DNA from 4 places in the Plantactinospora sp. WMMC1484 genome. Region 2 is predicted to be linked to each of the others. Evidence: riboswitches for the same ligand, from Rfam matches in the RefSeq annotation. Region 2 holds a riboswitch; each other region holds the start of a gene.
The links. Region 2 has a riboswitch for cyclic di-AMP ahead of ACN28C_RS05050 (NlpC/P60 family protein). Riboswitches for the same ligand answer to the same signal wherever they lie in the genome.
Positions count from the first base shown of each region.

Region 1: it holds a riboswitch for cyclic di-AMP, as region 2 does, so the genes downstream of both, ACN28C_RS08495 (coiled-coil domain-containing protein) here and ACN28C_RS05050 (NlpC/P60 family protein) in region 2, are expected to answer to the same signal.
Region 3: it holds a riboswitch for cyclic di-AMP, as region 2 does, so the genes downstream of both, ACN28C_RS13765 (coiled-coil domain-containing protein) here and ACN28C_RS05050 (NlpC/P60 family protein) in region 2, are expected to answer to the same signal.
Region 4: it holds a riboswitch for cyclic di-AMP, as region 2 does, so the genes downstream of both, ACN28C_RS12260 (coiled-coil domain-containing protein) here and ACN28C_RS05050 (NlpC/P60 family protein) in region 2, are expected to answer to the same signal.

Region 1 is NZ_CP186055.1:1,935,237-1,938,539, forward strand. Features, by position in the region: gene ACN28C_RS08490 (glycoside hydrolase family 65 protein) at 1-371, shown strand, start outside; gene ACN28C_RS08495 (coiled-coil domain-containing protein) at 448-1,476, opposite strand; cyclic di-AMP (ydaO/yuaA leader) riboswitch at 1,480-1,614, opposite strand; gene ACN28C_RS08500 (hypothetical protein) at 1,957-2,175, shown strand; gene ACN28C_RS08505 (hypothetical protein) at 2,248-3,207, shown strand; gene ACN28C_RS08510 (thiopeptide-type bacteriocin biosynthesis protein) at 3,204-3,303, shown strand, end outside.
Region 2 is NZ_CP186055.1:1,146,240-1,149,542, forward strand. Features, by position in the region: gene dcd (dCTP deaminase) at 1-418, shown strand, start outside; gene ACN28C_RS05050 (NlpC/P60 family protein) at 543-1,475, opposite strand; cyclic di-AMP (ydaO/yuaA leader) riboswitch at 1,599-1,739, opposite strand; gene ACN28C_RS05055 (N-acetylmuramoyl-L-alanine amidase) at 2,007-3,303, shown strand, end outside.
Region 3 is NZ_CP186055.1:3,121,005-3,124,307, reverse strand. Features, by position in the region: gene ACN28C_RS13770 (HelD family protein) at 1-1,526, shown strand, start outside; cyclic di-AMP (ydaO/yuaA leader) riboswitch at 1,730-1,857, shown strand; gene ACN28C_RS13765 (coiled-coil domain-containing protein) at 1,966-2,988, shown strand; gene ACN28C_RS13760 (cellulose-binding domain-containing protein) at 3,067-3,303, opposite strand, start outside.
Region 4 is NZ_CP186055.1:2,760,435-2,763,737, reverse strand. Features, by position in the region: gene ACN28C_RS12265 (O-acetyl-ADP-ribose deacetylase) at 185-712, opposite strand; gene ACN28C_RS12260 (coiled-coil domain-containing protein) at 839-1,852, opposite strand; cyclic di-AMP (ydaO/yuaA leader) riboswitch at 1,856-1,989, opposite strand; gene ACN28C_RS12255 (SDR family oxidoreductase) at 2,239-3,267, opposite strand.

The DNA of each region.
Region 1 (3,303 bases), 790 kb from region 2:
GCGTGCACGTCGCCTCGCTGGCCGGCGCCTGGATCGCCCTGGTGGCCGGCTTCGGCGGCATGCGGGACCACACCCCGACGCTCTCCTTCGCACCCCGGCTGCCGAGCCGGATCAACCGGCTGGAGTTCTCGCTCCGCTACCGGGGCGTGCACCTGCGGGTGGACGTCCGGGCCGGCGAGGCGACGTACTCGCTGCGCGACGGCGAGCCGGACGACACCCTGGAGTTGCTGCACCACGGCGAAAAGGTCCAGGTGACCTGCCTGGAGGCGGTCACCCGGCCGATCCCTCCGGTCCGTGCCTCGCGACCGCAGCCGGCCCAGCCGGCGGGTCGGGCCCCGGTCCGGCGTGCCCCGGAGGGCGAGCCGGGCTGACCGGAGCAGCGGAAGCTGACCGGAGCAGCGACAGCTGACCGGAGCAGCGACAGCTGACCGGAGCAGCGACAGCTGACTAGACCAGCGACAGGTGCACGTGGTTGGTGTGGTCGCTGGACGGGTCTCCGTGCGCCCCGCTGTACGACTTCCAGCCCGTCGTCGGAAGCCAGATCTGCCGGTACCAGATCACGTAGAGCACACCGAGCCGGTCGGCGTTGCGGACGAAGAACGCCGCGAGGTTGTTGCCGTAGGTCCGGTTCCCGCCGGTAGCGTCACCCCGGAAGCCACCCGCCTCGGCCGAGAAGTCGCAGGCCCGCCCCTTCGGGTGCTCGTACGGGCCGCCGGGGCGGTAGCAGGAGGTGTAGCGGGTGAACCCGGCGCGCCGTGCCTCCGAGTACGCGTGCAGGGTGCGTGCCGTGACGCAGCCCGAGGTGGTCGGGTCGGGCCTGCCGCACGACTGTGCCGGCCAGCCGCCGTCGGCGCCGCGTGGCGCGGGACGGGCCACCGGTGAGGTCGCCGAGACGAAGCCTCCGGTGGAGGCCCCGCCGACCTGGGCCAGCGCCCGCTCGGCCGCCCGCTTCTGCCGCAGCATGATGGCGAGCTGCCGGCGCTCCTCGGCGACCTCGGCATCCAGCGCCAGCTTCGCCCGCGCGGCCCGCTCCCGGGCCTGGCGCAGTGAGCGGAGCACCTCGTTGTCCCGCAGGGCCACCGCCTCCAGCCCGCGGGCCCGCTCCAGGAACTCGTCCGCCGAGCCGCTGTGCAGCAGCACCATCACCGGCCCGATCCGGCCGGTCCGGTACGCCGCCCGGGCCACCTGCTCGACCCGGGGCCGCAACTCCGTGATCCGCGCCTCGACCCGACGCAGCTCGGCGGCGATCCTCGCCTGCCGGGCCTGGGTGCTGGCCAGCGCGCTCTTGGCCTGCAGGTAGCCGCGACCGGTTGATTCGAGTACGTCGCGTAAGAGCGGCGTGTCGCCCTCGTCGCCGAGCACGGCAGGGCTGTCCGCCTCTGCCGCGCCGGGCTGGAGCGACGCTCCGGCGAGCGCGCCGAACGCGGCGATCAGGGCCAGGGCCAGCGGTATCCGCTGGCGTGTGGATCCCGTCATGCATGTCCCTCCGTCGCCCGCCTACCGGGTTAGCTGACGGGTTCGGGGACGGAACAAGGCCCCTACCGCGGTTGCGGACTCACCCCAACTACCTGGGTCCCCGGCTCACCCGTTCGGGTGACTCGGCGGCGGTGACGCCGGCGCGGAGGGGTGCGCCACCGGGCGAAACCGGGGTCAGACTACCTGATCAACCGGGCCGCTTCCGTGGATTTGGGGTGCTCCGGTGTGGAAATTGTGCCCTTGCGGCGCCGACCGGCACGCCTCGTCCACCGGAGTGGAGCACCGGCACACGTCCCGTCGGCGGGACGGGCCGGGGTCGTCCTGACCAGCCCCCGTGCTGTGGATGAGCGCGCGGCGCCGAGCCGGACAGCGGACGCATAGTCGACGCATAAGCGCCTTGCACATACTGGCCACCAATCAGGGCGTGGCGCGGAACCTCCGCGTGGCAGGAAGCCCTAACGGATCCGAGAAGGGACTGGTATGGCCGACAACAACGCCGCGGCTGTCACCGTGGCTGACCAGGCCGAGTATTTCGTCGACCTCGACGACCTCGACCTGGCCGGGGTTGACGTCGACACCTGGGACAAGACCGCGGGCGGCACCACCGTCGCATGCGTCACCCGCACGATCACGATCGTCACCCGGGCCGTCTGCGGCTCGATCGACTGTGGCCCGCCCCCTCCCGGTGGCAGCTACTGAGTTCCGCAGGTTCGGTTCTACAACGTTCCGTAGGTCTGGTTCACGACGTTCCGTGAGGTTGGTTTACGACCGGTGAAACAGCTCAGCTCTCCGTTGCTGTGGCTGCGGAACGGTCCGGATGAGGTCCAGAGCCTGGCTGCGGGCCTGGACCTCGTTCGGAGCGCCGCGCACAGGGACGCCAGCCACGCGTGGCTCTGCATGATCGCCAACGGCACCGCGCACTACCTGTCCACCTACGCGACGACGGACCTGCTGTCGAGGTGGTACGTGGGCGACAACGAGCTGTACGGCGTGGTCGCCCCGGTCGGGCGGTTGCGGACCGGCACGGATGGCGGGCTGATGCTCGACGGGTGCTGGCGGTTCGGCTCGGGATCTCACCGGGCTGCCGTGATGGCGATGGGGTGCGAGCCCGTGGCGGGCCGGCGCACCACCGTCCTCGTCGACCGGGGCCGGCTCGAGGTGGTGCACCCGTGGGAGGGGCCGGGGTTGCTCGCGACCGCCAGCCACACCCTGCGGGCCAGCGGCGTCCACGTGTCGCCGACGGACGTGGTCGACATGACCGACGTTCCGGCCGGTCGACCGGTCGGCATCTATGCCGATCCGGACCTGTTTCTGGCGAACATGCCCGGGGTGGCGATCGGCCTCGCCGAACGGCTGCTGGCGCTGCTCGGCCCCGGGCCGGTGCCCGGTGCGTGGCAGGCCACCTACGCCGACGCGGTCGCCCGGAACACCCTGGCCCGGCGTGGCCTGACCGGGATGCTGCACAGCTTCGACGCGATGGCCCGGGCAGGGCGACTCGGGCTGTTCTCGCCGGCGTTGCGGCAGGAGTTCCTGCTGATGTTGAGCGCCAGCTACCACATCGGTCTGGATGCCGCGCTCGCGCTGGCCGAGGGCTGCGACTCGACGGATCCGGAGCTGCGGCGGCAGCTGGAGCAGGCGCGCATCGACATCGCGACCATGCGGCCGCACGCGGCGATGCGACCGTCCAGGTTGGTCAACGCAAGGCCGGCCCCGGAAGGGAAGTCCCGATGACCGCGCCGCCGCCGCTGTCGACGCCGGGTTGGTGCCTGCTTCGAATTCCGGTGCTGCCGGCGGCGCCGGATGCCGCCGCGCCCGATGGCCTGGCGC
Region 2 (3,303 bases):
CGTGCAGCAGGACGACCTGACCTCGCCGGTCGAGGTGCCGGACGGCGAACCGTTCGTGCTGCACCCGGGCGAGTTCGTGCTCGCCTCCACCCTGGAGGTGATCTCCCTCGGCGACCATCTCGCCGCGCGGCTGGAGGGCAAGTCCAGCCTGGGCCGGCTCGGCCTGCTCACCCACTCGACCGCGGGCTTCATCGACCCCGGCTTCTCCGGCCACGTCACGCTGGAGCTGTCGAACGTTGCCAACCTGCCGATCCGGCTCTGGCCGGGGATGAAGATCGGTCAGCTCTGCATCTTCCGGCTCTCCTCGCCCTCCGCCCATCCGTACGGGTCGGCCGTCTACGGCTCCCGCTACCAGGGGCAGCGCGGTCCCACCCCGAGCCGCTCCTGGCAGAACTGGCGCACCTGGCCGACCCGCTGAGGCCGGCCCGGCGCAGCTGGACGCGAACAGACACGGGAACGACACGGGAACGACACGGGAACGACACGGCAGAGCCCTCGTCGCGGGTGCGACGGGGGCTCTGCCGTACGAGAGGTCGGGTGACTCAGCCGGGTCTGCCGAAGCTGTGGATCTGGCCGTCGTCCATCCGCTTCATCTTGATCGGCTCACCGGCCCGGGAGGCGTGCACGATCCAGCCGTCGCCGACGTACATGCCGACGTGGCTGAGGTCGGCGTAGTAGAAGACCAGGTCACCGGGGCGTAGGTCGGAGCGGCTGATCCGCTTGGTCTGCCCACGCTGCGCACGGGCGTTGTGCGGCAGCGACACACCGCCCTGCCGCCAGGCGGCGAGGGTCAGGCCGGAGCAGTCGTACGCCCCGGGGCCGTCCGCGCCCCAGCTGTACGGCTTGCCGATCTGGGCGCAGGCGAACTTGACCGCCTTGCCGGCCGCGCCGCCGGGGTAGGTCGACGGGCAGGGTGCGGGCCGCAGCGGGCCGGCGGAGCCGTTCCCGTACGCCTTGATCCGCAGCTCCTGGAGCTTGTCGATCTCGGCGTCGATCTCCTTCTTCTTCGCCGCCAGCTCCTTCTCGGTCTTGGTGAGCTGGCTGACGAGCCGGTCCAGCGGAGCCTTCTGGGCGGCCAACTTGTTCTTGAGGTCGACGACCGCCTGCACCTCGCGCTGCTGCTGCCGGGCGAACTGGTCGAGCACCGAGAGCTGGCCGACGAGCGCGGCCGGGGACTTGTTGCTGAGCAGCGCGTTGAAGGTCGAGGCCTTGTCGCCCTTGTACGCCTGCACGGCGAAGTCGCTGACCCGGTCCATCGCCGCGTCGATCCGCGACTGGAGTGGGGCGATCTTCTTCTGCAGGGCGGCGGCCTGCTTCTTCTTCGCGGTCAGGTCCTGGCGGGTGGAGTTGTGCTTCTCGATGACCGGCTCCAGCTTGCGCCAGGCGACGTCGATCTGCTCTTCGATCTCGGCCACCGACGGCTCGGCGAGCGCCGGCGTCGTGCCGGTGAAGAGCACGGCGGCGCTGGCGAGCACGGTGAGTGCGATGGCGAGAATGGACCTTCGAGTGTGCGGCTTCGCCGTCCCGGCTCCGGCGCGAGATGCCGGCCGGAGGGATGGCGACCGCGGTGGGGCAGGGGGAGCCACCGGGGTCCGTACTCCTTCTTCCGTAGCCCGCCTACCGGGTTAGCTGACGGGTTCGGGCGGGAAGATTGTCGCCCTTCCGCGTGCGACGCGGATTCACCCCATGGTGCCCGGGTCCCCGGCTCGCTCTCTGTGACGATTCGGCGGTGTCGAACCGTCGCCGCCCGGGCTGGGCGACCTGCCGTCGGTTCGACGGTCCCCAACCTTAGAGAAGGGTGTTATCCAAACGCAACCCACGATCTGGATCGATTCGTTTCGTGTCAGACCGGTCGCGGATGGTGTGCGCCACCATGACCATCCCAACACTCTCGGTATCGATGAAAACTTTCTACATGATGATGACCTTCCTCGGCATGTATTGACCGCCGGTGGGTGGCGGGTGGAGGGTGATCAGCAAGCCCACCCCCGGCTCTGGGAGGTTCCATGCGTCGCAGCACAACTGCACTGAGCAGGCGAATCGCGCTCAGCACCGCCGTGGCCGGCGTCGCCGCGCTGCTGCCGGCCGGCACCGCGCCCGCCACCGCCGCACCACCCGAGGACCGGCAACGGGAGTACGCCGCCGCGGCCGCCGAGTTCGGTGTACCGGAGAGCGTGCTGCTCGGCGTCTCCTATCTGGAGTCCCGCTGGGACACGAACGCCGGCACGCCGAGCACCAGCGGCGGCTACGGACCGATGCACCTCACCGACGTCGCGGGACTGGCCGGCGAACCGGAGGAACATCCCGAGCACGGCGAGGACCGGCGCGGCGACCCGGCCCGCCCCGCCCGCCCGGCAAGCACCCCGGCCAGCCCGGCCGGCACCTCCGCCGGGCCACATGTCGGCGACGGGAGCGGTGCCGCGCCGCCCGGCGGGCAGACGCTGGACTCCGCCGCCGCGCTGACCGGCGTCGACCGGGCGAGGCTGCGTGCCGAACCGGAGGCGAACATCCGGGGTGGGGCGGCGCTGCTGGCGTCGTACCAGAAATCGCTGGCCGGGCCGACGGGGCGGGCCAGCGACCCGGCGGCCTGGTACGGCGCGGTGGCCCGGTACGCCGGCAGCGACCGCGCGGACGCCGCCGCGGCCTTCGCCGACGAGGTGTACCGGACCATCGCCGACGGCGCCACCCGGACCACCGACGACGGCCACCGGATCAGTCTTGCCGCCCGGCCCGGGATCGTCCCGCAGCGCTCCTGGCTGGACCGGCTCGGCCTGCCCGGCCGACCCCGCCCCGACGGGCTGGAGTGCCCGCGCGACATCTCCTGCGAGTGGATCCCGGCCCCCTACGAGGCGTTCGGGGACGGCGACTACGGCAACCACGACCTCTCCGACCGGCCGGCCCGGCAGAAGGTCGAATACATCGTCATCCACGATACCGAGGGCAGCTACGACACCACGCTGCGGCTGGTGCAGGATCCCACCTACGTGAGCTGGCACTACACGCTCCGCTCCGCCGACGGGCACATCGCGCAGCACGTCAGGGGCGCCGACGTCGCCTGGCACGCCGGCAACTGGTACGTCAACGCGAAGGCGATCGGCCTCGAACACGAGGGCTTCGCCGCCCAGGGCACCTGGTACACCGAGGCGATGTACCGGACCTCGGCCAAGCTGGTCCGCTACCTCGCCGACCGCTACGACATCCCGCTCGACCGCGACCACATCATCGGCCACGACAACGTCCCCGGCATCCTGCCGGCGAACGTGCGCGGCATGCACTGGGACCCGGGCCCGTACTGGGACTGGT
Region 3 (3,303 bases), 2.0 Mb from region 2:
GCCCGGGCACCGGCAAGACGGCGGTCGCCCTGCACCGTGCCGCCTACCTGCTCTACTCCGACCGCAACCGGTTCGCCGGCGGCGGGGTGCTGGTGGTGGGGCCGTCGGCGGTCTTCGTCGACTACATCGCCTCGGTGCTGCCGTCACTGGGCGAGAACGCCGCCACCCTGCACTCGCTGGGCTCGCTCTTCGAGGGGGTCGCGGCGACCCGCACCGACCCGGCACCGGTCGCGGCGATCAAGGGGTCGCTGCGGATGCGCCGGGTGCTGGAGCGGGCGGTGCGCGACCAGGTCCCGGACGCCCCCGGTGAGCTGCGCCTGCTCTACCGGGGCGAGCTGCTCCGGCTCTCCGGCGCCGAGCTGGAGCGGATCCGGAGCCGGGCGCTGCCGCCCGGTGCCCGCCGCAACGAGGTCCGCCGGGCCGGCTTCGACGGCGTCTTCACCGCGCTCTGGGCGCAGGCCCAACAGTTGCGGGTCGGCCGCCTGCCGGACCAGCGCGGCTTCGAGGACGAGATCGCCGAGCGCCCCGAGTTCCGGGATTTCCTGCGCGCCTGGTGGCCCCGGCTGCATCCCCGGCACGTGCTGCCCTGGCTGGCCGAGCCGGAGCGGCTGCGCCGGTACACCGCCGGCATCCTTTCCGGGGCGGAGACCCGGCTGCTCACCGAGGCGTACCGGGGGGCGGGCGGCGCCGGGCCGGATGCGGCCGGTCCGAGCGTCGCCGACGTCGCGCTCCTCGACGAGCTCGACCACCTGCTCGGCCGGCCGCCGCGGCCGGCCCGGCGCAGGCGTGACCCGTACCAGCTCCCGGGTGGGGTCCGGGAGGTGACCACACACGCGGACCGGCAGCGGGCGGCTCGCCGGGAATCCGCGCCGGACCGGCCGGAGGACTACCGCGAGTACGCACACGTGGTCGTCGACGAGTCCCAGGATGTCTCTCCGATGCAGTGGCGGATGCTGGGCCGGCGCGGCCGGCTGGCCTCCTGGACCGTCGTCGGCGACCCGGCACAGACCGCCTGGACCGGCGATCCGGCGGAGCTGACCCGGGCCCGGGAGAAGGCCCTCGGGCGCCGTCCCCGGCACGAGTTCGTGCTCACCACCAACTACCGCAACTCCGCGGAGATCTTCGCGGCGGCGGCCGAGGTGATCCGGGAGGTCTCGCCCGACCTGCCGCTGCCGGTCGCGGTCCGGGCCACCGGGGTGCCCCCGGTCGAGCTGGTGGTGCCGGCGGCCGAGCTGCCGGACGCGGTCCGGGAGGCGGCGGCGAAGCTGCTCACCGAGGTCGAGGGGACGGTCGGCGTGATCACCCCGCCCGCCCGCCGCGCCGAGGTCGGCGGTTGGCTGGCGTCGGCCCCCGACCCGCGCCTCCAGGTGGTGGACACCATGCAGGCCAAGGGCATGGAGTACGACGGTGTCGTGCTGGTCGGTCCGGCGGAGATCCGGGCGGACTCGGCTGCCGGGGTACGCACCCTCTACGTCGCCCTCTCCCGGGCCACCCAGCGGCTGACCGTCATCGACGTCGAGGGGTGAAAGGGCCGCCCGGCGGGCGTCGAGGCTCACCGATAGTTAGCGGCATCTTAAGTTTCGGGTGAAAACTGGAGGACTTTGTCCGGATACATCCCCGCGAATGGGCAGGATTGCGAATCTAACTCCGGCAACGCCCCGTATCCCCGACAGGCAACTGCCGGTAGGCTCGGCTCCGGTCTCCGCCGGGCGGCGCCCTCCGGCGCCTGCGGGGGCCGTCGCCTAATCGCACCAGCGAGCCGGGGAACCACGTACCAGGGGTGTATCCGCGCCAGCGGTAGGGATCTTCCGTCCCGAACCCGTCAGCTAACCCGGTCGGCGGCTGACGGAAGGACATTGTCATATGCCGTTCCTGGCACCCATCCGAATGGCTCCGGCGTCCGCGCGGAGAGCCGGCGGACGATCGCCCCGGAAGGCCGCGACACGGCCGAGCACGACGGCGACCATGGTGATCGCCGTGGGCATGACCCTCGCGGTACTCGGCGGCGCACCCGCCACCGCGGCCCCGGAGTACGCCCCACCCGGGGCGTTGGCCGCGGCACCCGGCGGCGACGACATCGACGGCGGCACCGACAGCCTGCGCGAGCAACTGGAAGCCGCCAGCAAGGGCTACCTGACCGCCAAGAACAAGTTGGACAACTCCGTCAAGCGGCAGAAGGACCTCAACACCGAACTGGCCGCCCTGCGCACCGAGGTGGCGACCCGGAGCGAGCGGGTCGCCGAGATGGCCAGCATGGCGTACCGGACGGGCCGGCTCGGGCAGGTCTCCGCACTGCTCAACAGCGGCTCGCCGACCAGCCTGGTGGACCGGGCCGCCGCGCTCGACACCATCTCGGCGAACGAGAACCGCGAACTGCGCGGACTGCAGGAGACCCTGGACCGGGAGACCCAGGCCAAGGCTGCGCTCGACAAGGAGGTCGGCGAACAGCGCAAGCAGGTCGAGGTGATGGAGACCCGCAAGAAGCAGGCCGAACGGGCCTTGGCGGCGGCGAACAACAGCGGCGGCGCCAGCGCGGGGATCAGCGGCAGCGGCGGCGGATCGGCCCGTCCGGCACCCCGCAACTCCGACGGCTCCTTCCCGAACGAGTCGTGCAGCCTCGACGACCCGACCACCAGCGGCTGCATCACCCCGCGCACCCTGCACGCGCTGAAGCAGGCCCAGGCGGCCGGCTTCACCCGCTTCGTCTCCTGCTTCCGCAGCGGCGGCAGCGGCGAGCACCCCAAGGGGCAGGCGTGTGACTTCGCCGCCCAGAAGAACGGGTTCGGTGGGGTGGCCACCGGCGGCGACCGGACGTACGGCAACAACCTGGCGGCGTACTTCGTGCGCAACGCCAACCGGCTCGGTGTGCTCTACGTGATCTGGTTCAAGCAGATCTGGCTGCCGAGCAGCGGGTGGAAGGCGTACAACGGGGGCAACGGCGACCCGTCCAGCGACCACACCAACCACGTACACCTGTCGATGAACTGACCGGGCCCGCCCGGACTCCGGCCGGCACCGCCCACCACCCCTGGGCAGTGCCGGCCGGCGGTCGTCGCGCGGCAGCCGTCAGCAGCCGATCCGGCTCGACCCCAGCGCCACGTCGTCGAACCAGAGCGTGTCGGCGCCCTCGCCGTAGCTCTCCCAGCCCAGCCGCAGGTCGGTCAGGTCCGGCCGCCAGTTCGTCCGGTTGTACCACTGTCCGTCGACGTCGTGCGTGGGCGTGCCGTCGGCGGTCAGTCCCACCACCGCCGTGCCGTCGACCCAGGTGGAGAGCCGGCCCTGCGCCCCGTCCACCATGAACTC
Region 4 (3,303 bases), 1.6 Mb from region 2:
TCGCCGACGCGCGGACGGTCCGCTCGGGAAGGGATCGGGACGGAAGAGATTCGCGGGGAAAGCGCTTTCCTTCCGTCAAGTTAGCGCTCTCATATGTGCCTGTCAATGCCTTGGCCGCAAGCGATCCCGCTCCCGGCCCTCGGGTTCCCGACGCTCAGCCCGGCCCTCGGACTGCTTCTGGGTTTCAGGTGGTCGAGGTGCTCGTCTCCGGCGAGTCGAGCGCCGCCCGCAGCAGGGTCAGGGTCGTCTCGTCGAAGGCGATCAACCTGATCCGCTCCACCTGCGACCGCGTGGAGCACAGCGTCCCGACCGCGATCCGCGCCGCCTGGTCGGCGGGAAAGCCGTAGACCCCGGTGGCGATGGCCGGAAAGGCGATGCTGCGGACGCCCAACTCGTCGGCGACCGCGAGGCAGCGGCGGTAGCAGGAGGCGAGCACGTCGGCCTCACCGTACCCGCCACCCTGCCAGATCGGGCCGACGGTGTGGATGACGTGCCGGACGGGTGGGTCGAGGTCGAAGGCCGGCGTAGCCATCGCCTCGCCCGGCGGGCAGGGGGCGATCGCCCCGCCCGCCTCGGCCAGCCGGGGCCCGGCGGCACGGTGGATCGCACCGTCCACACCACCGCCGCCCAGCAGCGACTCGTTGGCTGCGGTGACGACCGCGTCCACCTGCTCCCGGGTGATGTCACCCCGGACGACGTCGATGACGGCCATCCGCCGATCATGCCAGCCGAGCCGCGTCCCCGTCCCCGACACCAGGCCGGCCCGCAAAGCCGATCGCCCCGCCACCCGAGTACCGGGTGGCGGGGCGATCGATCAAAGGTCGGGTGTGGCGCTCGGCTACAGCATCGACACGTGCACGTGGTCGGTGTGGTCGCTCGGGCCGCTGTACGATCTCCAGCCCTCGCCCGGGAACCAGATCTCCCTGTACCAGATCACGTAGAGGATCCCGAGCCGGTCCGAGTTGCGGATCAGGAACGCGGCGAGGTCGTTGCCGTACCTCATCTGGTCGTCGTTGGCGGCCCGACTGAACCCGGAGTTGCGCAACGACCAGTCGCACGCCCGTCCCTTGGGGTGCTCGAAGGGCCCACCCGGACGGAAGCAGCCGACGAATCTCTTGAAGCCGGCGCGACGTACCTCGTTGTACATGTGCAGGGTCCGGGCGGTGATGCAGCCGCCGGTGGTGGGATCGTCCTTGTTGCACGGCAGCGACGGGAAGCCGTCATCCATCCCCGGCCCGGGTCGGGCGACCGGGGAGGTGGCCGACACCAGCCCCTTGTCCGGACGCGACCTGCCGCCCACCAGGGAGAGTGCCTTCTGCGCGTCCGTCTGCTGCTTCTTGATGACCTTTTCCTGGGCGGCCTGCTTGGCGACCTCGTCGTCGATGGCCTTCTTGGCCGCGCCGACCTGCTCACGCGCCTCGTTGAGCGACCGGAGCTTGCTGTTGTTGAACAGGTTCAGCTCGTTGAGCGCCGACATCCGCTCGATGAACGAGTCGGTCTCGCCGGCGCTGCCGTTGCCCAACAGCATCGAGATCGCGCTGAGCTTCCCGCTGCGGTAGGACGCGGCCGCGATCTCGCTCGCCTCCGGTGCGAGTGCCGCCAGCCTGGCCTCTGCCTGCCGCAACTGCGTGCCGAGCTGGGCCTGCCGCTTCTTGGACTTGGTGAGCTCGGCCTTCGCCTCCGCGAGTCGCTTGCCGGCGCTGGCGAGCACGTCACCGAGGAGCGGCGAGTCCGCCTCCTCCTGCGGGGCCGGCTTCGGCGCCGCAGACGCCTCCGACGGGACCACGACCAGTGCTGCGGCGGTGAGCAGTGCCAGGGCAGTCGCCAGCCTTCGGCGTAGGGGTGCCCTCACATGTATCCCTTCCGTCGGCCGCCGACCGGGTTAGCTGACGGGTTCGGGATGGAAGTGGTCCCTACCGCTCTCGCGGATTCACCCCAGGGGTGCGTGGGTCCCCGGCTCGCCGTGTGGCGATTAGGCGGCGATCAGCGCCGGCACCACGCGGTATCCGGCGGCTCTGAACGGCAGACAGCATACCCGGTTTCACTTCCGGAATGGCAAGACCGGATTTCCGGTAATAGCGTTGCCAGACAACAACTATCAGTAATCGTGGCGCCTCGAGGGCATCGAAGGGCGTGCTTCGACCGCAGTTATCGACAATCCGCTGTCGGCTATTTACCAACCGCGTAACCTGCGGGGGTACGGATAGCCGTCCAGGTTGGCCGGTGGTGATTGCCCGGCTACCGCCGGCGCCAGGGCGCTGTGCCGAAGAGCACACCGGCGGCCGCACCCGCCGACAGCACCCCGGCGGTCAGCGCCCTCCGGTGCCGGGACAGCCACAGTTGCGGGCTACGCCCCCGCGACCGCGTGTCGAACGAGCCGTGCGCACCCTGGTCCGCCCCGCCGCCGTCGTCGACCGGGTGCCAGAGGTTGACCGGGCGGTTCCGGTCGGTCGGCTGGTCCGTCTGCTGGCTCGAGTAGCCGGTCCGGGCCAGGTAGCGGTCGAGCAGCCCGGGTACGAACCGGTTGCCGAGGATGGTGCCGACGGTCGAGGCGCCGACCCAGTACTCCCGCCGCGCCGGATGGTCGGCGGCGTACACGATCGCCCTGGCCGCGACCTCGGGCTGGTAGATCGGTGGCACCGGCTGGGCGCGGTTGCGCAGCCGGGACAGCACCCAGTCGAACTGCGGGGTGTTCACCGCCGGCAGGTGCACCATGGTGACCCGCACCGGGCTCCGGTCGTGCAGCAACTCGCAGCGCAACGACTCGGTGAAGCCGACGATGGCGTGCTTCGCCCCGCAGTACGCCGACTGGAGCGGGATCGACCGGTAGGCCAGCGCCGAACCGACCTGGACGATGGTGCCCGTGCCGCGGGGGAGCATCCGGTCGAGTGCCACCCGGGTGCCGTAGACGTAGCCGAGATAGCAGACCTCGGTCACCCGGCGGAACTCCTCCGGGCCGATCTTCTCGAACGGCGCGAAGACCGAGGTGAAGGCGTCATTGACCCAGAGGTCGATCGGACCGAGTTCGCTGGTCGCCCGGTCCGCCGCCGCCTCCACCTGGGAGTGGTCCGCCACGTCCGTCTCGATCGGCAGCGCGACGCCGCCGTTGGCGCGCACGTCCTCGGCCACACCGTGCAGGCCGGTCTCGCCACGGGCCAGCAGGGCCAGCCGCATCCCCCGGCGGGCCAGCAACCGGGCCGTCGCCCGGCCCACCCCGGCACTCGCTCCGGTGACCACCGCCACCCGTGCCGCAGGTCGCCCGCGCATCCGTCTCCTCCGTCCTCCGGCCCTCGGCGGCCGGAT